DNA from 3 places in the Rhizobium sp. NZLR1b genome. Region 2 is predicted to be linked to each of the others. Evidence: predicted binding sites of a transcription regulator. Region 2 holds the regulator's gene; each other region holds the start of a gene.

Region 1 (8,052 bases), on a different contig from region 2:
ATCCGTGCGGCCGATGGCAAGGCGCAGGTCTATGTCGTAGAGGACGGAGACGTGGCGCAGCCGCGCGACGTCGAGCTCGGTCAATCCTCCGGCAATGAATGGGTGGTCGAAAGCGGCCTGTCTGCTGGCGAACGCCTGGTCGTCGACGGCGTGCAGAAACTGCAGCCGGGCGCCAAGGTCGCGCCGGAAGCGTGGCGGGATGGCGAAGTCGCGTCCGGCGACGCCAAGAAGCCGGAGTAAGATCAATGGCACGTTTCTTTATCGATCGCCCGATCCTGGCATGGGTCTTTGCGATCTTCATCTCCATCGCCGGCCTGATCGCGCTGCCGTTCCTCCCGGTCGCACAATATCCGAAGGTCGCGCCGCCGCAGCTCAGCATTACTACCAGCTATCCCGGCGCATCGCCGCAGGACATCTATCAGGGCGTCACCCGGCAGATCGAGGAAGAGCTGAACGGGGTCGAGCACCTTGCCTATTTCGAATCGACCTCCGACACCTCGGGCGCGATGACGATCACCGCGACGTTTGCGGCGGGCACCGATATCGACCAGGCCTCCGTCGACGTTCAGAATGCCATCCGCCGCGTCGAGCCGCGGCTGCCGCAATCCGTCAAGGATCAGGGCGTCACAGTCGAGGAGGCGTCGTCCGGCTTCCTGATGTTCATCTCGCTGACCTCGACCGACGGCAAGACCGATGAGGTGGCGCTCGGCGACTATCTCAACCGGAACGTCATCGGCGAGCTACGCCGTCTCGACGGCGTCGGCCGGGCGCAGCTGTTTGCCTCGCAGCGGGCGATGCGCATCTGGATCGATCCCGACAAGATGGTCGGCTTGAACCTCACCGCCTCCGACATCAGCGGGGCGATCTCGGCGCAGAATGCCCAAGTTGCGGCGGGCCAGATCGGCGCCGCACCCAATCCGATCTCGCAAGACCTGACGGCGACGGTACTGGTGAAGGGTCAGCTGACCGACAGCAAGGAATTCGGGAACATCGTGCTGCGCGCCAATGCCGACGGGTCGAACGTCCGGCTGCGCGACGTCGCGCGGATCGAAGAGGGCAGCGAGAGCTACAGCTTCTCCACCCGGCTGAACGGGCAACCGAGCGCTGCCATCGCCATCCAGCTGTCGTCGACGGGCAACGCCGTCAACACGTCCAATCTGGTCAAGGCGAAGATGGAGGAGCTGTCGCGTTTCTTCCCGGCGGGCGTCGAATATTCCGTTCCCTACGACACCAGCCCGTTCGTCTCGGCATCGATCGAGAAGGTGGCGCATACGCTCGCAGAAGCCGTTGCCCTCGTCTTTATCGTCATGCTCGTCTTCCTGCAAAGCTTCCGCTACACCATCATTCCGACGCTCGTCGTGCCGGTCGCGCTGCTCGGGACGCTGGCGGTGATGTTTGCCGCCGGCTTCTCGATCAACGTGTTGACGATGTTTGCGATGGTGCTTGCCATCGGCATCCTCGTCGATGACGCCATCGTCGTGGTCGAGAACGTCGAGCGTCTGATGGCGGTGGAAGGCCTGTCGCCGAAGGAGGCGACCAAAAAGGCGATGCGGCAGATCACCGGCGCAATCCTCGGCATCACGCTGGTGCTCTCCTGCGTCTTCGTGCCGATGGCGTTCTTCCCGGGTTCGACAGGCATCATTTACCGCCAGTTCAGCCTGACCATGGTCGTCTCGATCCTGTTTTCGGCCTTCCTGGCGCTGTCGCTGACGCCGGCGCTCTGCGCGACTTTCCTGAAGCCGATCAAGGGCCATCACGAGAAGAAGGGCATCGCCGGCTGGTTCAACCGAAAGTTCGAACGGCTGACCGGCAGGTACGCCCGCGCCGTCGAGGGACTGGCCAAGCGCTCCTGGCGGGTCATGGCGGTCTATGTCGCGGTCGTCGTCGGTCTCGGCTATCTCTTCGTCAACCTGCCGAGCAGTTTCGTGCCGGACGAGGACCAGGGCTTCCTGATCGTCGACGTGCAGGGGCCGCCCGAGGCGAGCCGTAACCGCACGGTCGCCTCGCTCGAAAGCATCGAGGCGATCTTCAAGAAGGAGCCGGCGGTTGCCAACGTCGTGGCGATCCAGGGCTTCAGCTTTTCGGGGCAGGGGCCGAATGCCGCCCTGGTGTTCGTTACCCTGAAGGACTGGGCCGAGCGTGGCGCGGGCAATTCGGTGCAGGAGATCTCCAACCGCGTCAATATGCAGCTGTTTGCGTTGAAGGATGCGACTTCCTTCGCATTGTCGCCGCCGCCGATCGAAGGCTTCGGCACGACCAACGGTTTCACCTTCCGCCTTCAGGATCGCGGGGCAAAGGGCCAGGCGGCACTGACCGAGGCGGCAGGAATGCTGCTCGGCAAGGCATCTGAGAACCCTATCATCGCCGGTATCCGGCCGGAGGGCATGCCTGATTCGGCTCAGCTGGTGCTCGTCATCGATCGCGAAAAGGCCAATACCTTCGGCGTCGCCTTCGCCGACATCAACAGCACGATCACCGCCAATCTCGGTTCGAGCTACGTCAACGACTTCCCGAATTCCGGCCGCATGCAGCGCGTCATCGTGCAGGCACAGGACAAGAGCAGGCTTCAGGCCGAAGACCTGATGAAACTCAACGTCCGCAATGCGAGCGGCGGCATGGTGCCGCTCTCATCCTTCGCGGTCGCCGAGTGGCAGAAGGGGCCGGCGCAGATCGTCGGTTACAACGGCTATCCCTCTGTTCGCATTTCGGGCGCTCCGGCGCCGGGATATTCATCGGGCGCGGCGATTACCGAAATGGAACGGCTGGCCTCCGAGCTTCCCGACGGCTTCGGCTTCGAATGGACCGGCCAGTCGCTGGAGGAGCTCAAATCGGGATCGCAGGCGCCGTTCCTGTTCGGTCTCAGCATCCTTTTCGTCTTCCTGCTGCTATCGGGGCTATACGAGAGCTGGTCGATCCCGTTGTCGGTGATGCTGGTCGTGCCGCTTGGGGTCATCGGCTGCGTGCTCGCGGTAATGAGCCGCGACATGTCCAACGACATCTACTTCAAGGTCGGCCTGATCGCGATCATCGGTCTGTCGGCGAAGAACGCCATCCTGATCGTCGAATTCGCCAAGGACGGCTTTGCCGAGGGAAAATCGCTGATGGATGCCGCGATCGAAGGCGCTCGGCTGCGCTTCCGGCCGATCATCATGACCTCGCTCGCCTTTACATTGGGCGTGGTGCCGCTGGCAATCGCCACCGGCCCAAGTGCGGCCAGCCAGAATGCGATCGGCACCGGCGTGCTGGGCGGCATGGTCTCGGCGACGGTGCTGGCGATCTTCTTCGTTCCCGTCTTCTTCGTCTTCGTGCTGCGTCTCTTGAGGATGAAGCGGCCGGAGACTGTGAACGAGGAGGCACCGGCCGGGCAGGAACCGGCAACGGTGACGTCGCCGACATAGGGTGACCAGTCACCCGAGGTGAAGGTTCACCCGAGGCGACGAATAACCTGAGGTGAGGAGTTGGCGGGTTGCCTTGTGTAATCCGCCAGAAACCTATCCACCGGGCTTCGGCGTGATCGTCACGTCGGCGCCATAGGCATCGCGCAGTTCACTTTCCTGTCCCGGCTGCCGGTCGGCCGCCTGGTGCAGCAGGGTCGACACGTATCCTTGCGAGCGCGTCCCCTCGATCAACGTGATATCGGCATTTCCAGGATTGTCGGAACGCTCGAACCATTCGACGGGGCGGTGCAGAAAATTCATTTCGACCGCCCGGTTGGTGACGCCATGGCCGACGATCACGACGTTGTGGCTGCTATTTTCAGCGTCGCGCATGACGGTCTGAAGGAAAAGGCGGACACGCTGGGCCACATCCGCCCGGCTCTCGCCATCTGGCGGCCGCGCGTAGAACTTGCCGCTGTTGCTGCGCAGTCTCGCCCATTTTTCGAATTCCTCGGGAAATTTCTGCTTCTGTTCGGCATGGTCATAGATTTCGGTGAACAGACCGAAATCCTGCTCGCGCAGCAGGTAATCCTCCCGGATTTCGCCGACATAGCTTTCCGGCAGGGCTGTAAGCAAGGCATCCTTACTTTGCCGTGTTCTGAGGAATGGCGAGTACCAGATCTGCAGCTTGCGGAAATCCGCGCCCGGCAGTGTCTTCAAATAGGAGGCGATCGCGCCGCCGGCTTCCACCGCCTGGCGGTGACCCCACTCGGTCAGCGGCACATTGTGATCGCCGAATTGCCGATAGGCCTGTTCATTGAGGTTGCCGAGAGATTCGCCGTGGCGAACGAGAAAGAGACGCATCAGCCATCCCGCATTGTCGGATATGAGTCGCCTTCATCATGAACGCGCTCGATGGAGAGGGCAATATTGCCGGCGCGCAGGGCTTTTCCCCAGTCTGTCATCTTCCTGAAACACGAGTCTGGTTTTGGAAGGCTAGATGAAAGATGGGGCATGAGCGACAGCTCGTGATAGACATGATGGAACCCAGACATTTCCGAACGCTCTTCATTTCCGATGTCCATCTCGGCTCGAAGGCCGCGAAGGCCGATTTCCTTTTGGATTTCCTGCGCCACCACGAGGCCGATACGATCGTGCTCGTCGGCGACATCGTCGACGGCTGGCGCCTGAAGCGCAGCTGGTACTGGCCGCAGGTCTGCAACGATGTCGTCCAGAAGCTGCTGCGCAAGGCCCGCAAGGGCACACGCGTCGTCTATATCCCCGGCAATCACGACGAATTCCTGCGCGACTTCCCGGGAATGCATTTCGGCGGCATCGAGGTCGTCGACCGCATGATGCATGATGGCGCCGACGGCAAAAAATACCTGATTTTGCACGGCGACGAGTTCGATGTGGTCGTCCGCAACGCACGCCTGCTCGCCTATCTCGGCGACTGGGCCTACGATACTGCGATCCGCATCAACATCCTCCTGGCGGCAGTGCGCCGACGCCTCGGCATGCCTTACTGGTCGTTCTCGGCCTGGGCGAAGCTGCAGGTCAAGCATGCCGTCAACTTCATCGGTGAGTTCGAGCGCGTCGTGACAGAGGAAGCCCGCAAAAGCGGCGCCGACGGCGTGATCTGCGGACACATCCATCATGCCATCATCCAGGACATGGACGGCATCCGCTACATCAATACGGGCGATTGGGTGGAAAGCTGCACGGCGGTGGCCGAGCACGACGACGGCACGTTCGAACTGATCACCTGGCGGGCGCTTGCCAGCAGTGTGCCGGCGCTTGCCGCCATCGAAATGCATGACCAGGGCGAGTTCGCCCCGCAGGCCGCGTGATTTGGGGGGCGCCTGATTTGAGGGCCGTCTGATTTTTGGGGCCGGCGTATCAGCGCCGCGCGCTCCAGGAGTTTAGCCGTTACCGTCAGGCGACAGGCACTATTTATTTTCTAAAACGTTTCAGTAGGGCTATTTCTCGCAATGGTCGCCTCCAGGGTGGTGTGTTAGGACAACGATCAGTTTCCTTCAGGTCCACCGATGATTCCCGCTCAACATTCCCCGAGTGAGGGAGCGCCTCCGCGCTTCCGGCTGCTCAGCGCGCTTTCCTATTGCGCGCCATTGCTCGTCAACGGCATCGTTCTGCCGTTCTTTCCGATGTGGCTCGCAACCCACAGCTTCAGCGACCACGAGATCGGCGTTATCCTTGCCATACCGATGGTGGTTCGCGTGTTGGTGGCGCCTGTTGTCGCCATGATCGCCGACCGTTTGAAGGAGCGCGCCGACGTGCTGCTCTGGTCGGGCAGCCTGTCGCTGCTGACGGCGATCGCGCTCTTCTGGACGACGACCTTCTGGCCGGTGACGATCGTCTATGCACTGCAGGGCGCCACTTTCGCGCCCTATGTGCCCGTCGTCGAATCGATCGTCATCTCGGGCGTGCGCCGCTGGGGCCTCGATTACGGGTCGATGCGCGTCTGGGGTTCGATTGCCTTCATCGTCTCGACGCTGGTCGGTGGCCAGCTAATCAGCCGGTGGGGCGGCGGGATGGTGCTTGATATCATGGTGTTCGGCTTTGCCATGACCGTGGTCATGGCGATCTTCTGCCCGCGCATCGGGCCGACGCGTCGGCGTGGCCAGCCGATCAACATTCCGGCCGCCACCGGCAGCGGGTTGCGCGAGCCGCACTTGCTGCTGCTGCTGATCGGTGTCGCCATTCAGCAGTCGAGCCATGCGGTGCTCAACGCCTTTTCATCGATCTACTGGCATCATCTCGGCTTTTCCGGCACTGAGGTCGGCCTGCTCTGGAGCGTCGGCGTCGCTTCCGAAGTGACGGTGTTCTTCCTGTCGAAGCGTCTCAACCGGCGCTTCGACGCCTGGACCCTGATCCGCTTCGGCTGCGCGGTCAGCGTCTGCCGCTGGATACTGTTTCCGATGAATACCGGCTTTGCCGGTTTTTTCCTGCTGCAATGTTTCCACGGCTTCACCTATGCCTTCGTGCATACCGGGGTGCAGCGGCGGATCATGGCGACGGTGCAGGAGACGCAGGAATCCTCGGCGCAAGGCGCCTACTTCTTCTATGTCGGCATGGCAATGGCGCTGATGACGCTGGCGTCGGGTTATCTCTATGCCTGGCTCGGCGTCGTCAGCTATTACGTCATGGCGCTCGTCGCGTTCTCCGGTCTCGGCCTCGTCATCTCAGCTTACTACCTTCAGCCCCAAAGCGTGCTTTCAGGCGGAAAGACCAGGGAAGCGGCGTAGCGCAGGCCGGGTTCGCGATCGCGGGCAAGCAGCAGCGGACCGTCGAGATCGACGAAATCGGCATTCTGGGCGAGCAGCACGGCCGGCGCCATGGCAAGCGAGGTGCCGACCATGCAGCCGATCATGATGCTGAAACCGAGCCGTTCTGCCTCGACCTTCATCGCCAGGGCCTCCGTCAGGCCTCCCGTCTTGTCGAGCTTGATGTTAATCGCATCATAGCGGTCTGCAAGGCTTGCGAGATCGCCGGTGTGGTGGACACTTTCGTCGGCGCAGACGAGAAGCGGGCGACGGATTTCGGCAAGCAGAGCGTCGCGGCCGGCCGGCAGCGGCTGCTCGACGAGAGCCACACCCGCTTGCGCCGCGATGTTGAGATGTCGTTCGAGCACGGCTTCCGGCCAGCCTTCATTGGCGTCAAGGATGATGGCGGCATCGGGTGCGGCCGCGCGGACGGCGCGGATACGGCTTTCATCGTCGCCGGTTCCGACCTTGACCTTGAGCAGCGCGCGGCCTGCATGTTCGCGAGCCTTTGCGGCCATCACCTCCGGCTCACCGAGCGAGATGGTGTAAGCGGTGGTGAGCGGCTTCAGATCGGCAAGGCCGAGACGGGCCGCGACGCTTTCACCCGTTTGTTTCGCTTCCAGGTCCCAGAGGGCGCAATCGACGGCGTTGCGGGCAGCGCCCGGCGGCATGGCGGACAAGAGGTCGCGGCGGGAGATCCCGGCCTCGATCAGCGGACGCGCCGCCTCGATCTGGGCAAAAACGCTCTCCATGGTCTCACCGTAGCGGCGATAGGGCACGCATTCGCCAAGCCCCTGTACACCGTCTTCGGAGAGCGTGCAGGTAATCACCTCGGCCTCGGTCTTTGCGCCGCGCGAGATGGTGAAGGTCCCAGCAATCGGAAATGAATTCATCTGGATATCGAGGGTGCGCGGCATTATTGCTGTCCTGTGAGCATGGAATTCGCACGTTGCTTCTGTATATTGACGCGCCGGGCGGCGAACGATCCGCCGAGTCGGTAATGTCGCCGTGAGCCTTGAAAGACATAAGTATCTTGAACGCCGAGAATCGCAACGTTGCCTCACTTGACGTGGACGACCAGTCCGATGGCTCGGGGCAGCATGTGCGTCTCAGAGGCAGCTGGCGTAGTGCCTATGTGCATTTCGTGCTGCGTGACTTCGAGAAGCTGCTGCACCAGAAGGCCGGTGACCTGACGGTCGATCTTTCCGACATTACGGATATCGATACCGCCGGGATCTGGCTGCTGTGCCGGCTGAAGAAGGAAGAGGAGGCGGCCGGACGGACGGTCCGCTTCGAAGGCACCAATCAGCATATCGACGAAATGCTGGCGATGTTCTCCGAGGAGTCGGCCAAACCGGAGCCGGAGTTGAAGGAGAAGGTGTCGCTTGCTG
Region 2 (8,052 bases):
GTCAAGATCGTCAATCAGCTCACCGGCGACCTCGAGTTCACCTCGCCGCAGACGCTGGTTGCCTTCGCCCTTGGCATCACGCTGTTCTGCATCACGCTTTGCCTCAATATCTACGCGCTCTACATCGTGCGCAAATACCGGGAGCAGTACGAATGACGGATATTGTTTCTCCCGCCGGGATAACCGTTTCCAAGGCGCCCACGCGCCGCGATATCGGCATCAAGCGCCGCTACGCCGCCGAACGCCGGTTCCAGGCCTATGGCATCGCCGCCATCTCCTTCGGCCTCATCTTCCTGTTCATCCTGCTGTGGACGGTGATCGGCAAAGGCTACACCGCCTTTCAGCAGACGGCGATCACCCTGCCGATCGAATTTTCCGAGAAGACGATCGACCCCAGCAATAAGCGTGCGACCGATGCTTCGGTGCTGATCGCCGCCAACTACCCGGTTCTCCTGCGCGACGCGATCGTCAAGCAGCTGAACGTCAATGCCGCAAGCCGTCCCGACGTGCGCGATGCATCCGCCATGCTCTCCAAGGGTGCGCCGGTCCAACTGCGCGACATGGTCGTCGCCGACCCGTCGATCATCGGCAAGACGGTCAATGTCACCGTGCTTGCCGACGCCAATGTCGACAGCGCCAACAAGGGCCAGATCGACCTGTCGGTCGATGAGAAGAACCGCAAGGTCAACGACAAGCAGGTTGGCTGGATGAACGAGCTGAAGGCGAGCGGCGCTCTCCACAAGCAGTTCAACACCGGCCTCTTCGTCAACGGCAATTCCAGCCGTCCGGAGGCCGCAGGCCTTGGCGTCGCCCTCATCGGCTCGCTCTACCTGATGCTGATCGTGCTGGTGCTCGCTCTGCCGATCGGCGTTGCCGCCTCGATCTATCTCGAGGAGTTTGCGCCGAAGAACAAGCTGACCGATCTGATCGAGGTCAACATCAACAACCTCGCCGCCGTGCCCTCGATCGTCTACGGTCTGCTCGGCCTTTCCGTCTTCATCAACTTCGTCGGCCTGCCGCGTTCGGCTTCGCTGGTTGGCGGCCTGGTGCTGACGTTGATGACCCTGCCGACGATCATCATTGCGACGCGCGCCGCACTGCGCGCCGTGCCGCCGTCGATCCGCGCTGCAGCCCTCGGCCTCGGCGCCTCGAAGATGCAGATGGTGTTCCACCATGTTCTGCCGCTCGCCATGCCCGGCATCCTCACCGGCACGATCATCGGCCTGGCGCATGCGCTCGGCGAAACCGCGCCGCTGCTGCTGATCGGCATGGTCGCCTTCGTCGCCAACGCGCCGACGACGCCGCTCGATCCCTCGACGGCTCTGCCCGTGCAGGTCTATATGTGGGCCAACGAGGCCGAACGTGCCTTCGTCGAGCGGACTTCGGGTGCCATCATCGTCCTGCTCCTGTTCCTGATCGTCATGAACATGGGCGCCATCCTCTTGCGTCGTCGCTTCGAGCGCCGCTGGTAAACGGAGTTACACATCATGAACATGTTGACGGAAGCTGCAGTTGAAAAAGCGCTGGATCAGAAGATGAGCAACGTCCCTTATAAGATGATCGGCAAGGATGTCTCGGTTTACTATGGCGAGAAGCGCGCGCTTTTCGATGTGAACCTGAACATCCGCGAAAACACCGTAACCGCGCTGATCGGCCCGTCCGGCTGCGGCAAGTCGACCTTCCTGCGGAGCCTAAACCGCATGAACGACACGATCGACGGCTGCCGGGTCACCGGCAAGATCACGCTTGATACCGACGATATCTATGATCCCGATATCGACGTCGTCGAACTTCGCGCCCGCGTCGGCATGGTCTTCCAGAAGCCGAACCCGTTCCCGAAGACGATCTATGAAAACGTCTCCTACGGCCCGCGCATCCATGGCCTTGCCAAGTCGAAGGCCGATCTCGACCAGATCGTCGAGACCAGCCTGCAGCGTGCCGGCCTCTGGAACGAGGTCAAGGACCGCGTGCATGAATCCGGCACCGGCCTGTCCGGCGGTCAGCAGCAGCGCCTCTGCATTGCCCGCGCCGTCGCCGTCAGCCCTGAAGTCATCCTGATGGACGAGCCCTGCTCGGCGCTCGACCCGATCGCCACCGCCAAGGTCGAGGAACTGATCCACGAACTGCGCGAGAACTACACGATCGTCATCGTCACCCACTCCATGCAGCAGGCCGCGCGCGTCTCGCAGCGCACCGCCATGTTCCACCTCGGCAATCTCGTCGAGGAGAACGACACCGACAAGATGTTCACCAATCCCGACGATCCGCGCACCCAGGACTACATCATGGGTCGCTTCGGTTGATTTTGGCGACACCAAGCCTTCCCGTTATTCGAGGATAAAGCCCCATGGCATCGACACATATTTTTTCTGCCTATGATGATGATCTGAAGTTCCTGTCCAGGCGGATTTCCGAAATGGGCGGCCTGGCCGAGCAGATGGTCAGCGAGGCCGTCCGGGCGCTCGTCAACGGCGATACCGCGCTGGCGCAGAAGGTCATCTCCGACGATGTGATCCTCGATCACGCCGAGCGAGAAATCGGCGACAAGGCGATCGTTACCATCGCCCGCCGTCAACCGATGGCCTCGGACCTGCGCGAAATCATGGGTTCGATCCGCATCGCCGCCGATCTCGAACGCGTCGGCGACCTCGGCAAGAACACCGCCAAGCGCGTCATCGCCGTGCAGAGCACCGGCGTTCCGCGCAAGCTCGCCCGCGGTCTCGAGCATCTGTCCGAGCTGGCGCTCGTCCAGCTCAAGGAAGTGCTCGACGTCTACACGACGCGCTCCGCCGACAAGGCCAATGCGATCCGTGAACGCGACAACGAGATCGACGCGATGTACACCTCGCTGTTCCGCGAGCTGCTGACCTACATGATGGAAGATCCGCGCAACATCACCAGCTGCACGCATCTGCTCTTCTGCGCCAAGAACATCGAGCGCATCGGCGACCACGCCACCAACATCGCCGAGACGATCTACTACATGGCGACCGGCGCACAGCCGGAAGGTGACCGTCCGAAAGACGACAGCGCCAACACCGTCGGCGCGGTCACGGAATAAAGCCCATACTAGCCGTTGCGTGCGCGCCCATCCGGGCGCGCAAAGAGGTCGCAGCCACCTTTCTGAATTTGCGCAGGATGCATTGCTTAAATCACCCCGGTTTAAGGAACATGCGCGAGGAGACCGACAGGCATGATCCCGAGAGTTGCAGTTGTTGAAGACGAGGAAGCCTTGAGCGTGCTTCTTCGCTACAATCTCGAAGCGGAAGGCTTCGAGGTCGATACTATCCTTCGTGGCGACGAAGCCGAAATCAGGCTTCAGGAGCGCACGCCCGACCTGCTCATCCTCGATTGGATGCTGCCCGGCGTCTCCGGCATCGAACTCTGCCGGCGCCTGCGCATGCGGCCGGAAACCGAACGTCTGCCGATCATCATGCTGACGGCGCGCGGCGAAGAGAGCGAGCGCGTCCGCGGACTGTCGACCGGGGCCGACGATTACGTCGTCAAGCCGTTCTCGACCCCGGAGCTCGTTGCCCGCGTCAAGGCGATGCTACGCCGCGCCCGTCCCGAGGTGCTGTCGACGGTGCTGAAATGCGGCGATATCGAACTCGACCGCGAAACCCATCGCGTCCATCGCAAAAGCCGCGAAGTCCGCCTCGGCCCCACCGAATTCCGCCTGCTGGAATTCCTGATGTCGTCGCCGAGCCGGGTCTTCTCCCGCTCGCAGCTTCTCGACGGCGTCTGGGGCCACGATATCTATGTCGACGAACGCACCGTCGACGTCCATGTCGGCCGCCTGCGCAAGGCGCTGAACTTCTCCAACATGCAAGACGTCATCCGCACCGTCCGCGGCGCCGGCTATTCGATGGAAGCCTGAGGGGTTTCCGATAAAGTCGAGCAAGCTCTGCCCCTCACCCTAACCCGACCGGGGTCGAGCCACTCGTCTCGACCCCGGTGCCGGCAGGCGGATGAGGGGCAGCCACACCCAACGTACTCACATAAAAAAACGGGCCTTCCAGCCCGTTTTTGCATGTCGACAATGTCACCCGTTCAGCTCGCCCGCGCTGCCGCCCGGCGGCGTTCGTTGACGGGCTGGTAGGCGAGTTTCTGGTGATAGCCGCAATAGGGTGAATTGTCGGGGGACTCGCAGCCGCAGAAGTGGAAGTCATCCTTCAGCGGATCGCCGACCGGCCACTTGCAAGTGCGTTCGGTCAGTTCCGTCAGGCCGAGGCGGCGGGAGATCGGCACGACCACGCTGCCTTTCGGCACGTATTCCATTTCCTCGACCGTTTCGATCTCGATCTCTTCCTTCAGCATCGTTGCGCCCTGCTGGCGGGTAACGGTGCGGGTGGTGATCCGAGAGGCGAAGTTCGGCGCGCGCGGCGCCGATGTATTGCGTTTCGGCGTTCGGGCCGTGGCGGCCGTGCCGCCGGCCTTGGCGCGGCCCGGAAGGCTCAGGCGGTGCACCTTGCCGATTACAGCGTTTCTGCTGACACCGCCAAGTTGCGCCGCGATCTGGCTGGCGCTCAGTCCTTCGGCCCAAAGCTTCTTGAGTTTCTCGACCCGCTCGTCTGTCCAGTTCATGCCCTGTCTCCACCTTCTGCGTTGGTGATGGCAGAATCCCTCACCGTTGCCTCGGAAGCTCCGAAACAAGAAACGCTTGATCAATTTTGGTGACTAGTTCCGCCGCATGCAGTCTAGTAATTGAACTTTAACCTAGTGTGAGCGTGACTCCGTGACAAGAGTCGCATGAATCCGGATGAATCGAATTCGGAGTTTTCCCCAACTTGCTGCCCCAGCGTGTCATTTCTGCAATAAAGCCTGTTGAAGGTCGAAAACACCGCTGTACAACCTTGCTGCATGCGCTAAGGGCGCAGTTTTGTTGACATTGCAGCGCGAAAAGGAAATAGTACCGCTGGCCGCCGCAAGGCGGCATTTTTAATTTTTCGGGCCTGGTTTTCTTAGCCGGAGTCCGTTGCTTGATAACTCTGATCGGGAGACCGCGCCATGGCTGAAGCCGCGCCGCTTTATGACACCTACTCTCGTGCCCCGCTGCGGTTCGAGCGAGGCGAGGGCGTGTGGCTGATCACCGAAAGCGGCGAACGTTATCTCGATTTCGGCGCCGGTGTTGCCGTCACCTCGGTCGGCCACGGCAATCCGCATGTGGTCGGCGCGCTGAAGGAGCAGGCCGACAAGGTCTGGCACCTCTCCAACATCTATGAGATCCCCGGCCAGGAGCGTTTGGCCAAACGGCTGACCGACGCCACCTTCGCCGACAAGGTGTTCTTCACCAATTCGGGTGCTGAAGCGCTCGAATGCGCGATCAAGACGGCGCGCCGTTATCAGTTTTCCAACGGCCATCCCGAGCGCTTCCATATCATCACCTTCGAGGGCGCCTTCCATGGGCGGACGCTCGCGACAATCGCCGCCGGTGGCCAGGAGAAATATCTCGAAGGCTTCGGCCCCAAGGCGCCGGGTTTCGATCAGGTGGCGTTCGGCGACATCGAAGCGGTCCGCGCCGCGATCACCGATGCGACGGCGGCAATCCTCATCGAGCCGGTGCAGGGCGAGGGCGGCGTGCGTCCTGCCACCCCCGAATTCATGAAGGCGCTTCGCCAGATTTGCGACGAAAACGGCCTGCTGTTGATCCTCGACGAGGTCCAGACCGGCGTTGGCCGCACCGGCAGGTTCTTTGCCCATGAATGGTCGGGCGTCACGCCCGACATCATGGCGGTTGCCAAGGGCATCGGCGGTGGGTTCCCGCTCGGCGCCTGCCTTGCTACTTCAGAGGCCGCCTCCGGCATGAAGGCCGGCACGCATGGCTCGACCTATGGCGGCAATCCGCTCGCCATGGCCGTCGGCAGCGCCGTGCTCGACATCATCCTCGCCGATGGCTTCCTCCAGCAGGTGCGCGACGTAGCACTCGTCTTCCGCCAGGGCCTCGCCTCGCTGAAGGATCGCTATCCCGATGTGATCGAGGATATCAGAGGCGAGGGGCTGTTGCTCGGCATCAAGGCTGCTATTCCCTCGGCCGAATTGCTGCAGGCGATCCGCGCCGCCCATCTGCTCGGCATACCCGCCGGCGATAACGTCATCCGCCTTCTTCCGCCCCTCGTCGTCACCGCCGAGGAAGCCCGAGAGGGCCTTGACCGCATCGAGCGCGCCGCCGAGAGCATTCGCGCCGCGAAGGTCAAGAAAACGGCTTGAAGAGATTGCCGCCTTCGGGCGCAGCACAGGTAAGAACATGGCTCCCAAACATTTCCTCGATCTTTCCGCGGTCACCTCAGCCGATCTCAGAACCATCATGAACGATGCGCTCGCCCGCAAGCAGGCCTTCAAGGCCGGCACGGGCGACAAGCCGCTCGCCGGCAAGATGCTGGCGATGATCTTCGAGAAGCCGTCGACGCGCACCCGCGTCTCCTTCGATGTCGGCATGCGCCAGCTCGGCGGCGAAACGCTGTTCCTGTCCGGCACCGAGATGCAGCTCGGCCGCGCCGAGACGATCGGCGACACCGCCAAGGTTCTGTCGCGTTATGTCGATGCGATCATGATCCGCACTACCGAGCATTCGCGCCTGGTGGAGCTTGCCGAACATGCGACCGTGCCTGTGATCAACGCGCTGACGGATGACACCCATCCCTGCCAGATCATGGCCGATATCATGACCTTCGAAGAGCATCGCGGCCCGATCAAGGGAAAGACCATCGCCTGGACCGGCGACGGCAACAATGTGCTGCATTCGCTGGTCGAAGGCGCCGCCCGCTTCGGCTATCGCATGAACATGGCGGTGCCCCTTGGCTCGGAGCCTAAGGATCACTATCTGAACTGGGCCCGCAATGAGGGCGCCGAAATCATGCTCTGCCATGATGCCGACCGTGCGGTCGAAGGCGTCGATTGCGTGGTGACCGATACCTGGGTCTCCATGAATCAGGAACATCGGGCCCGGGGTCACAATGTCTTTCAGCCTTACCAGGTCAACGCGGCCTTGATGGCCAAGGCCGGCAATGATGCATTGTTCATGCATTGCCTGCCCGCTCATCGCGGTGAGGAAGTGACGGACGACGTGATCGATGGTCCGCAATCCGTGGTCTTCGATGAAGCGGAAAACCGTCTTCATGCGCAGAAGTCGATTCTTGCTTGGTGCCTGGGCGCGATCTGAACCATAATCGGACGCCGCGTGCGAAAAACGCGTGGCCGCGCGAGCGAAGAGCACCCTGTCCTTTCGCTTGAAAACTAGGAGTGAATCCATGGCAGAAGCTGCAGCCGCCCTCGGCCAGTTCGATTTCGCCGGCGATGACCATGTCGTCCCCTTTCAGGTGGACGGGCTGGATGTGCGCGGCCGCGCCGTCCAGCTCGGCCCGATGCTCGACGCGATCCTCGAGCGCCATCATTATCCGGCCCCTGTCGCCCGGCTGCTCGCCGAAGTCGTCGTGCTGACGGTGCTGCTCGGCACCTCGCTGAAGTTTGACGGCAAGTTCACCGTGCAGACCAAGGGCGACGGCCCGGTCGATCTTCTCGTTGCCGATTTTTCGACGCCGGAAAATGTCCGTGCCTATGCCCGTTTCGACCAGGCGCTGCTCGACAAGGCCATTGAAGCTGGCGAAACCGAGCCGGAGCAATTGCTCGGCCACGGCGTGCTTGCCTTCACCATCGACCAGGGCAAGTTCGGCCAGCCCTACCAAGGTATTGTCGCGCTCGACGGCACCACGCTCGAGGACATTGCCGGCGTCTACTTCCGCCAGTCGGAGCAGATCCCGACGCGCGTGCGTCTGGCCGCGGCCGAACTCTTCGATCGCGACGATGAAGGCCAGCCACGCCATCGCTGGCGGGCAGGTGGCCTTGTCGCCCAGTTCCTGCCGGAAGCGCCGGAGCGCATGCGTCAACCGGATCTCCACGGCGGCGACGGCGACACCGGCAGCCGCCCGCATAGCGAGGACGATTCCTGGGCCGAAGCGCGTTCGCTGGTCGAGACCATCGATGCGGATGAACTCACCGATCCGCTGGTTGGCACCGAGCGGCTGCTGTTCCGCCTGTTCCACGAGCGCGGCGTGC
Region 3 (8,052 bases), on a different contig from region 2:
CCATGTCGCCGTCCGGCCAGTAGTCGGCGGCACGATAGGTGAAATGATGCAGCGTCGCCCGCCAGGTCGGATGATTGGTGGCGTTGATGCGCACGGCGGCGGCAATATTGACGAACTTGCCGATCGTTGCGCACCAGACTGAGCCATCCTGCATGATGTAGGAATAGTCGCCGAACGTGGCCTCGCTGATGCGGCAGCGCTCGGAGACCTCCGTATAGCGCCCGAAGGTGGAATCGCTGACGGATGCCGTCTCATGCACATAGGGCTCGATGCCAAGCTTGCGGCTCATGCGGCGATCTTTCCAGGCGAGAACAGCTGGACGTCGAGGATGCGGTCGGCGACCGCCTCGCGCACTTCCTCGTCGTGGAAAATGCCGAGAAGCGCGACACCCGCCTTCTTCTTCTCCTCGATCATGCCGACGACGACGGCACGGTTTTTGGCATCGAGCGAGGCTGTGGGTTCGTCGAGAAGCAGGATCGTGTGCTCGGTGATGAAGCCGCGGGCGATGTTGACGCGCTGCTGCTCGCCGCCGGAGAAGGTGGCGGGTGGAAGTTGCCAGAGCGCTTCCGGCAGGTTGAGCCTGGCAAGCAGGGCGCCCGCCTTTTCCCGTGCCGTGGCGGCGTCTTCGCCGCGCTCCACAAGCGGTTCGGCAACCACATCGACCGCCGCGACGCGCGGTACTGTGCGCAGGAACTGGCTGACATAGCCGAGCGTGTGGCGCCGCACGTTGAGCACGGTGCGCGGATCGGCGGCGGCGAGGTCGACGATGCGCCCGTCGTGGCGTATGAGGATCTGGCCAGTGTCGACGGCATAATTGCCGTAGATCATCTTGAGCAGCGAGCTCTTGCCGACGCCCGATGGGCCGCCGAGCACGACGCATTCGCCTGAGGCGACCGAGAAGGCGACATTGGAAACGACGGGCAGCCTGATGCCGTCGCGCAGGTGCATGGTGAAGCTTTTCGAGACTTCGGAAACGACGAGGGGCGTTGGCATGATGTCTTCTTTCCTGGTTTCGGATTTACAGCGCCGGGCCCTGAAAAGACGCGCAAGGACGCTGTAAAGTCTTGAATTGCTCAGACCTGCAGGATCGAGGAGACGAGCAGTTGCGTGTAGGGTTCGCGCGGGTCGTCGAGCACCCGGTCGGTGAGCCCGTGTTCGATGACGTAGCCGTCCTTCATCACCATCATCCGGTGTGAGAGCAGGCGGGCGACGGCGAGATCGTGGGTGACGATGATCGCCGACAGGCCGAGATCGTTAACGAGGCCGCGCACCAGATCGAGCAGGCGTGCCTGCACCGAGACGTCGAGGCCGCCCGTGGGTTCGTCCATGAAGACGAGGCGCGGGCCGGTGACGAGGTTGCGGGCGATCTGCAGGCGCTGGCGCATGCCGCCGGAAAAGGCGCGCGGCTGGTCGTCGATGCGGTCGGCGTCGATCTCGACGCGCTCCAGCCAATCGATCGCCGAAGCGCGGATCGTGCCATAGTGCCGGTCGCCGATCGCCATCAGCCGTTCGCCGACATTGGCGCCGGCGGAGACGGTCATGCGCAGGCCGTCGGCCGGATTCTGGTGCACGAAGCCCCAGTCGGTGCGCATCAGGAAACGCCGCTCGGCCTCGTTCATGCGGTAGAGGTCGCGGTAGCTGCCGTCGCGCATGTGGTATTCGACGCTGCCAGTGCTCGGCAGCAGCCGGGTGGAGAGGCAGTTCAGCAGTGTCGTCTTGCCGGAGCCGGACTCGCCGACGATGGCGAGCACTTCGCCCGGCCAGAGATCGAAGGAGACGTCGCGGCAGCCGATCCGGTTGCCGTAAAATTTCGAAACGTCATGGACTTTGAGAAGCGGGATATCGCTCATTCTGCAGCCTCCCGGGCCAACATCTCGCCGGCATGCCCATGGGCGCGGCGGTCTTCGCAGTGATCGGTGTCGGAGCAGACGAACATGCGCCCGCCCTTGTCGTCGAGAACCACCTCGTCCAGATAGACATCCTCGGCACCGCAAAGGGCGCAGGGCTTGTCGAAGCGCTGGATGTCGAAGGGATAGTCATCGAAATCCAGGCTGACGACGTCGGTATAGGGCGGAACCGCATAGATGCGCTTCTCGCGTCCCGCGCCGAAAAGCTGCAGCGCGTCCGACATATGCATCTTCGGATTGTCGAATTTCGGCGTCGGCGACGGGTCCATGACGTAACGGCCGTGTACCTTCACCGGATAGGCATAGGTCTTGGAGATGCGGCCGTTATGGGCGATATCCTCGTAGAGCTTCACATGCATCAGGCCGTATTCCTCGAGAGCATGCATCTTGCGCGTCTCGGTCTCGCGCGGTTCGAGGAAACGCAGCGGCTCGGGGATAGGCACCTGGTAAACGAGCACCTGGCCGGGCCCGAGCTTCTCTTCCGGAATGCGGTGGCGCGTCTGGATGATCGTCGCCTCGCCTGTGCGCGTCGTCACCGCGACATTGGCGACCTTCTGGAAAAAAGCGCGAATGGAAACGGCGTTGGTCGTGTCGTCGGCACCCTGGTCGATGACCTTCAGCACGTCATCCGGTCCGATGATCGAGGCCGTCACCTGCACGCCACCGGTGCCCCAGCCGTAAGGCATCGGCATTTCGCGCGAAGCGAAAGGCACCTGATAGCCGGGAATGGCGATCGCTTTCAGGATGGCGCGGCGGATCATCCGTTTGGTCTGTTCGTCGAGATAGGCGAAGTTGTAGCTGGCCAGATCGCTCATTCGGCGGCCTCCTTCATGTCTTCGCCAGCGTTGCGGGCGGCTTCGAATTCGCGACGCATGCGGCGGACGAGATCGAGTTCGGCCTGGAAGTCCACATAATGCGGAAGCTTCAGGTGCTCGACGAAGCCGGTCGCCTGGACGTTGTCGGAGTGCGAGATGACGAATTCCTCGTCCTGTGCCGGGGCGGTGATATCCTCGCCGAGCTCTTCGGCACGAAGCGCCCTGTCGACCAGCGACATCGCCATCGCCTTGCGCTCGCTCTGGCCGAAGACCAGGCCGTAGCCGCGGGTAAATTGCGGGGGTGCCTTCGCCGAACCCTTGAACTGGTTGACCATCTGGCACTCGGTGATCTGGATCGTGCCCAGCGAGACGGCAAAACCGAGTTCCGGCACGTCGAATTCCACCTCGACCTCGCCGATACGGATCTCGCCGGTGAAGGGGTGGTTGCGGCCGTAGCCGCGCTGGGTGGAATAACCGAGCGCCAGCAGAAAACCTTCGTCGCCGCGGGCGAGCGCCTGCAGGCGCAGATCGCGGGTCATCGGAAATTCCATCGGCTCGCGGGTCAGGTCGCCGATCTCGTGATCCTCAGGCATGTCGCCGTCGGCCTCGATCAGCCCCTCCTCGCCGAGGATCTCGGAGACGCGCATGACGCGGCCGGTCTCGGCTGTGCGCTGGGCAGGCGTCTCGACCGCCTCGTCGGAAAGCAGCGACGGATCGAGCAGCCGGTGGGTATAATCGAAGGTGGGCCCAAGAAGCTGGCCGCCCGGCAGATCCTTGTAGGTCGCCGAGATGCGGCGTTCGATCGTCATATCAGCCGTGTCAAGCGGCTTGGAATAGCCGAAACGCGGCAGCGTCGTGCGGTAGGCGCGCAGCAGGAAGATCGCCTCGATCATGTCGCCGCGCGACTGGCGGACGGCAAGCGCTGCGAGTGTGCGGTCGAAAAGCGAGGCCTCGGCCATCACCCGGTCGACGGCGAGCGCCAGCTGCGCCACGATCTGTTCGATGCCGATCGCGGGCAACGAACGGTCGCCGCGGCGGCGGTCGGCCAGTAGGCGGTGGGCATTGGCGATGGCGGCCTCGCCACCCTTGACGGCAACATACATGAGCTCAGATCTCCGTTGCTGTGATCTTGGTGGTGCGCGGCAGGCAGAGGAAACGCTCGGCCGACGTCAGCACGACGTCGATGCCGCGCGGGAAGAGCGCGCGGTTCTCGGTCCAGAGCCGCAGGAAGGTCTCCGGCAGCCCGACAGGCGCGATTTCCGTCACAGTCTGGATACCGGGCCCCATCAGCGCCAGCCTGCGTCCACCCTCGAGATCGGCGAGCTCGATGACAACAGTCGTCGAGCGGTCGGGATATTCCTGCGTGCCCGATGCAAACAGGCCGAAGGAGCAAAGCGCGGTGCCGGCCTCCGTGAAGGCGAAGCGGGCCTCAGCCTTTTCACCGGTCAGCGGCGCGCCGGTGTGGAAGCCGAGCCACTCCGGCACGGCCGATTTCGCCAGTCCCTGGGACAGCCAGACAGGCGTGTCGTGGTCGCAAAGCGTCAGCGCGATCGTGCCGGCGCCAATACCGAACGGCACAGGCGGCGCGACATCGGGCCGGACGGTCTGGATCGTGCCGGGGCGAGCCATGCCGTCCATCAGCATCTTGAAGACGCTCTGGGCGTGGAAGACCGGGTCGGCAAAGCCACCTGTGAGGGCTTCTGTCTTCAGCCCCATCAGTTGTCTCCCCGCACCATGGTGAAGAAATCGACGCGGGTCGCTGCCGTCTCGTCCGCCTTGCGGCGTTCGGCATCGGCGATCCGTTCGGCGACGGGCAAAAGCAGTGCCTGTTCGACAAAATCCTTCGTCGCCTCCTCCTGCCAGAGCGCGTCGAAGATCGCCGCCAGCCGGGCCTTCTCACGGTCGGTGCCCAGCGCCTGGGCATGGCCGATCGCCCCGGAGACGAGCCGGACCGTGGCCCGGGTCACTGTGACCTCGCCAAGATTGAAGGGAGCGCCGCCGCCGCCGATGCGGCCGCGGACCATCACCAACCCGGTCTCCGGTCCGCGCACCGGATGTGCCGCGGGCTTTTCCGGCAACGCGTTCCAGACCGCCGAGAGTTCGCTCAGTTCCGCGCGCGCCAGCAGATCGGCGGCGCGTTTGCGCCCGGATGCCGTCTGTGGCGTTGCGCCTGTCCTATCCGCTGATATCATTATCGCTTCCTAAAATGTCTATTGATATAGACAACCATACAAGATATACCTACGCTTAAATCGATGTGGTGACAAGCGTGTGACATCGGACGTGGGAACGGGGGCGGAATGCCAGGATTAAAGCAGGTGCAAAGGCAGACTGGTGTGGCGCTCTGGCGCCAGATCGCCGACCGGATCCGTGAGACAATCAGCACGGGTACCTATGACGAGACCGGAATGGTGCCGCCGGAGACGGTCCTGGCGCTGCAATTCGGCGTCAACCGGCATACGGTGCGGAGCGCTTTGGCGGCCTTGGCGCAGGAAGGGATCGTCCGTGCGGTACAAGGTCGCGGCACGCTGATCGAGCGCAAGGAGCGGCTGAATTTCCCGATTACCCGGCGCACGCGATTTACCGCCGGCATCGGCGATCAGGCGCGCGAGATGCGCGGCCTTCTGCTCGACGAGGTGAAGGAGGAGGCCAGCGCCGAGGTCGCCCGCTGGCTGAATATCAAGCCAGGGGGGCAGGTGATCCGGCTGGAAACATTGCGCCATGCCGACAGGCGGCCGGTTTCAAAGGCGACGAGCTGGTTTCCTGCCGGGCGTTTTGCCGGGATCGGCGAGGCCTACCGCAAGCACGAATCGATCACCAAGGCTTTCGCCGAGCTCGGCCTGTCGGACTATGTCCGTGCAACGACCGAGGTGACGGCCGCCCATGCGAATGCAGCCGATATGGCCGACCTCGAACTCACCCCCGGCGCGATCCTGCTGATCGCAAAGGCGATGAACACTGATCTCGATGGCGTGCCGGTGCAATATTCGATCAGCCGGTTCGCAGCCGACCGGGTGCAGTTCACCATCGAGAATTGAGACATGAGGTGCCAGCCGACTCCGGCTGGCACGGACGTCAGAATTCAGTGTGCGCCGGACATATCGCCGAGCACTTCCTTCGACGCGACGGTGGAATCCGCCTTCAGCTTGTAGACCATGGGAACGCCGGTCGCGAGATTGAGGGCAAGCACGCCTTCTTTGCTGAGCTTGTCGAGCACCATGACAAGCGAGCGCAGCGAATTGCCGTGTGCGGCAACCAGCACCTTCTCGCCGTTGAGCACGCGCGGCAGGATTTCTGTGAGGTAGTAGGGCCAGACGCGGGCGCCGGTATCGCGCAGGCTCTCGCCCCCGGGCGGCGGCACGTCATAAGAGCGGCGCCAGATATGCACCTGTTCCTCGCCCCATTTGGCGCGAGCATCGTCTTTGTTGAGACCGGAGAGATCGCCATAGTCGCGCTCGTTCAGCGCCTGGTCGCGGATCGTTGGCAGATCGGGCTGGCCGACCTTGTCGAGGATGAGCTTCAGCGTGTGCTGCGCGCGCACCAACACCGAGGTGTAGGCGACGTCGAATTTGATCCCGTATTCGGCAAGCGCCTTGCCGCCGGCATTGGCCTCCTCGATGCCGAGCGCCGTCAGATCGGGATCCTTCCAGCCGGTGAAGAGATTCTTCAGGTTCCAGTCGCTCTGGCCGTGGCGAACGAGGACGAGGGTACCACTCATGAATTTGCCTCCGCAATATCGTTATGAAGAAGAAAGCCCGAGCACGTCGAGCATGGAATAGAGACCCGGCTTCTTGTCGCGCGCCCAGAGTGCGGCCTTGATGGCGCCGCGCGCAAAGATCGAGCGGTCGGCTGCGCTGTGCGACAGGGTGACGATTTCGCCTTCACCGGCGAACAGCACCGAATGCTCGCCGATGACGGAGCCGCCGCGCAGCGTCGCAAAGCCGATCGTGCCGGCTTGCCGGGCGCCGGTATGGCCGTCGCGCACACGCACGGATTTTGCGGCAAGATCGATGCCGCGCCCCTTTGCTGCGGCCTCGCCGAACAGAAGGGCGGTGCCGGAAGGCGCATCCACCTTGTGCTTGTGGTGCATTTCCAGGATCTCGATATCCCAGTCATCAGGCTCGAGCGCACGCGCGGCCTGCTCGGCGAGCACGCTGAGCAGATTGACCCCGAGGCTCATATTGCCTGATTTGACGATACGGGCATGGCGGGCGGCGGCGGCGATCTTGGCATTGTCTTCAGCCGAACAGCCGGTCGTGCCGACGACATGGACGATGCGGGCCTGAGCGGCGAGGCCGCAGAATTCCGTTGTTGCGGCAGGCGAGGTGAAGTCGAGCACGCCTTCGGCATCCAGAAAGGCATTGAGCGGATCGTCGCCGATAATGACACCGGTCGGGCCGAGACCGGCGATCTCGCCGGCATCCTTGCCGATAAAGGGCGAACCGCTGCGCTCGACTGCGGCATGGAGTGTGGCGCCCTCAATGGAATGGATGAGCCGGATCAGCGTCTGCCCCATGCGCCCGGCTGCGCCAACCACCACCAGTTTCATCGCAGCATCGCTCATGTCAGGCTCACCAGGTCAGTTTGAATCTGAGGCCGAAGGCCTCTGCAGATTGTTGAGGCGAGCGTAAAGACCGTCGCGGACCTTCGCAAGCGTCTCGTGATTGCCTTCCTCGACGACGCGGCCCTGCTGCATGACGACGATCTTGTCGGCGCGCACCACGGTCGAAAGCCGGTGGGCGATGACGACGACGGTACGGCCGGTCATCGCCTCGTCGAGCGCCTTCTGCACGGCCGCTTCGGATTCGGTGTCGAGGGCTGAGGTCGCCTCGTCGAGAAGCAGGATCGGCGCATTGCGCACCAGGGCACGCGCAATCGACAGCCGTTGGCGCTGGCCGCCGGAAAGCGTCACGCCGTTTTCGCCGACCGGCGTCTCGTAACCCTGCGGCTGGGCTGAGATGAAATCATGCGCATAGGCAAGCCGGGCCGCTTCTTCCACCTCGGCATCGGTCGCTTCCGGCCGGCCATAGCGGATATTGTCGCGGATCGTGCCCTCGAACAGGTAGGGCTGCTGCGAGACATAGGCGAGCTGCTGGCGCAGCGACTTCTTGGTGATGTGGGCGATGTCCTGTCCGTCGATCAGGATTTCGCCCTCGCGCGGATCGTAGAAGCGCGGAATGAGGTTGATGACGGTGGATTTGCCGGCCCCCGAAGGGCCGACCAGCGCCGTGGTCGCGCCGCCCTCGGCGATGAAGCTCACACCGCTCAACACGCTCTCACTGCCATAGCCGAAGGAAACGTTGCGGAATTCGATCCTGGCTTGCGTCACC

The links. Region 2 encodes PhoB, which activates phosphate uptake and scavenging genes when phosphate is short. Its sites were predicted from a motif close to TGTCATNNANCTGTCAT; they were not measured.
Region 1: the regulator PhoB is predicted to act here: its motif matches at 4,337-4,353, upstream of HJB84_RS23570 (UDP-2,3-diacylglucosamine diphosphatase).
Region 3: the regulator PhoB is predicted to act here: its motif matches at 4,983-4,999, upstream of phnF (phosphonate metabolism transcriptional regulator PhnF).

The regions. Positions count from the first base shown of each region.
Region 1 covers NZ_JABDWC010000019.1:10,154-18,205, forward strand. Annotated here, with positions in the region: gene HJB84_RS23555 (efflux RND transporter periplasmic adaptor subunit) at 1-240, shown strand, start outside; gene HJB84_RS23560 (efflux RND transporter permease subunit) at 246-3,398, shown strand; gene HJB84_RS23565 (histidine phosphatase family protein) at 3,492-4,241, opposite strand; gene HJB84_RS23570 (UDP-2,3-diacylglucosamine diphosphatase) at 4,385-5,227, shown strand; gene HJB84_RS23575 (MFS transporter) at 5,426-6,643, shown strand; gene dgcA (N-acetyl-D-Glu racemase DgcA) at 6,595-7,578, opposite strand; gene HJB84_RS23585 (ABC transporter permease) at 7,677-8,052, shown strand, end outside.
Region 2 covers NZ_JABDWC010000007.1:273,547-281,598, reverse strand. Annotated here, with positions in the region: gene pstC (phosphate ABC transporter permease subunit PstC) at 1-156, shown strand, start outside; gene pstA (phosphate ABC transporter permease PstA) at 153-1,472, shown strand; gene pstB (phosphate ABC transporter ATP-binding protein PstB) at 1,488-2,303, shown strand; gene phoU (phosphate signaling complex protein PhoU) at 2,348-3,061, shown strand; gene phoB (phosphate regulon transcriptional regulator PhoB) at 3,194-3,877, shown strand; gene HJB84_RS13525 (GcrA family cell cycle regulator) at 4,051-4,584, opposite strand; gene HJB84_RS13520 (aspartate aminotransferase family protein) at 5,008-6,207, shown strand; gene argF (ornithine carbamoyltransferase) at 6,245-7,159, shown strand; gene HJB84_RS13510 (Hsp33 family molecular chaperone) at 7,248-8,052, shown strand, end outside.
Region 3 covers NZ_JABDWC010000011.1:115,742-123,793, forward strand. Annotated here, with positions in the region: gene HJB84_RS17640 (DapH/DapD/GlmU-related protein) at 1-289, opposite strand, end outside; gene phnL (phosphonate C-P lyase system protein PhnL) at 286-993, opposite strand; gene phnK (phosphonate C-P lyase system protein PhnK) at 1,074-1,850, opposite strand; gene HJB84_RS17655 (alpha-D-ribose 1-methylphosphonate 5-phosphate C-P-lyase PhnJ) at 1,847-2,722, opposite strand; gene HJB84_RS17660 (carbon-phosphorus lyase complex subunit PhnI) at 2,719-3,825, opposite strand; gene phnH (phosphonate C-P lyase system protein PhnH) at 3,830-4,438, opposite strand; gene phnG (phosphonate C-P lyase system protein PhnG) at 4,438-4,914, opposite strand; gene phnF (phosphonate metabolism transcriptional regulator PhnF) at 5,023-5,760, shown strand; gene HJB84_RS17680 (2,3-bisphosphoglycerate-dependent phosphoglycerate mutase) at 5,805-6,440, opposite strand; gene dapB (4-hydroxy-tetrahydrodipicolinate reductase) at 6,462-7,286, opposite strand; gene HJB84_RS17690 (ABC transporter ATP-binding protein) at 7,302-8,052, opposite strand, start outside.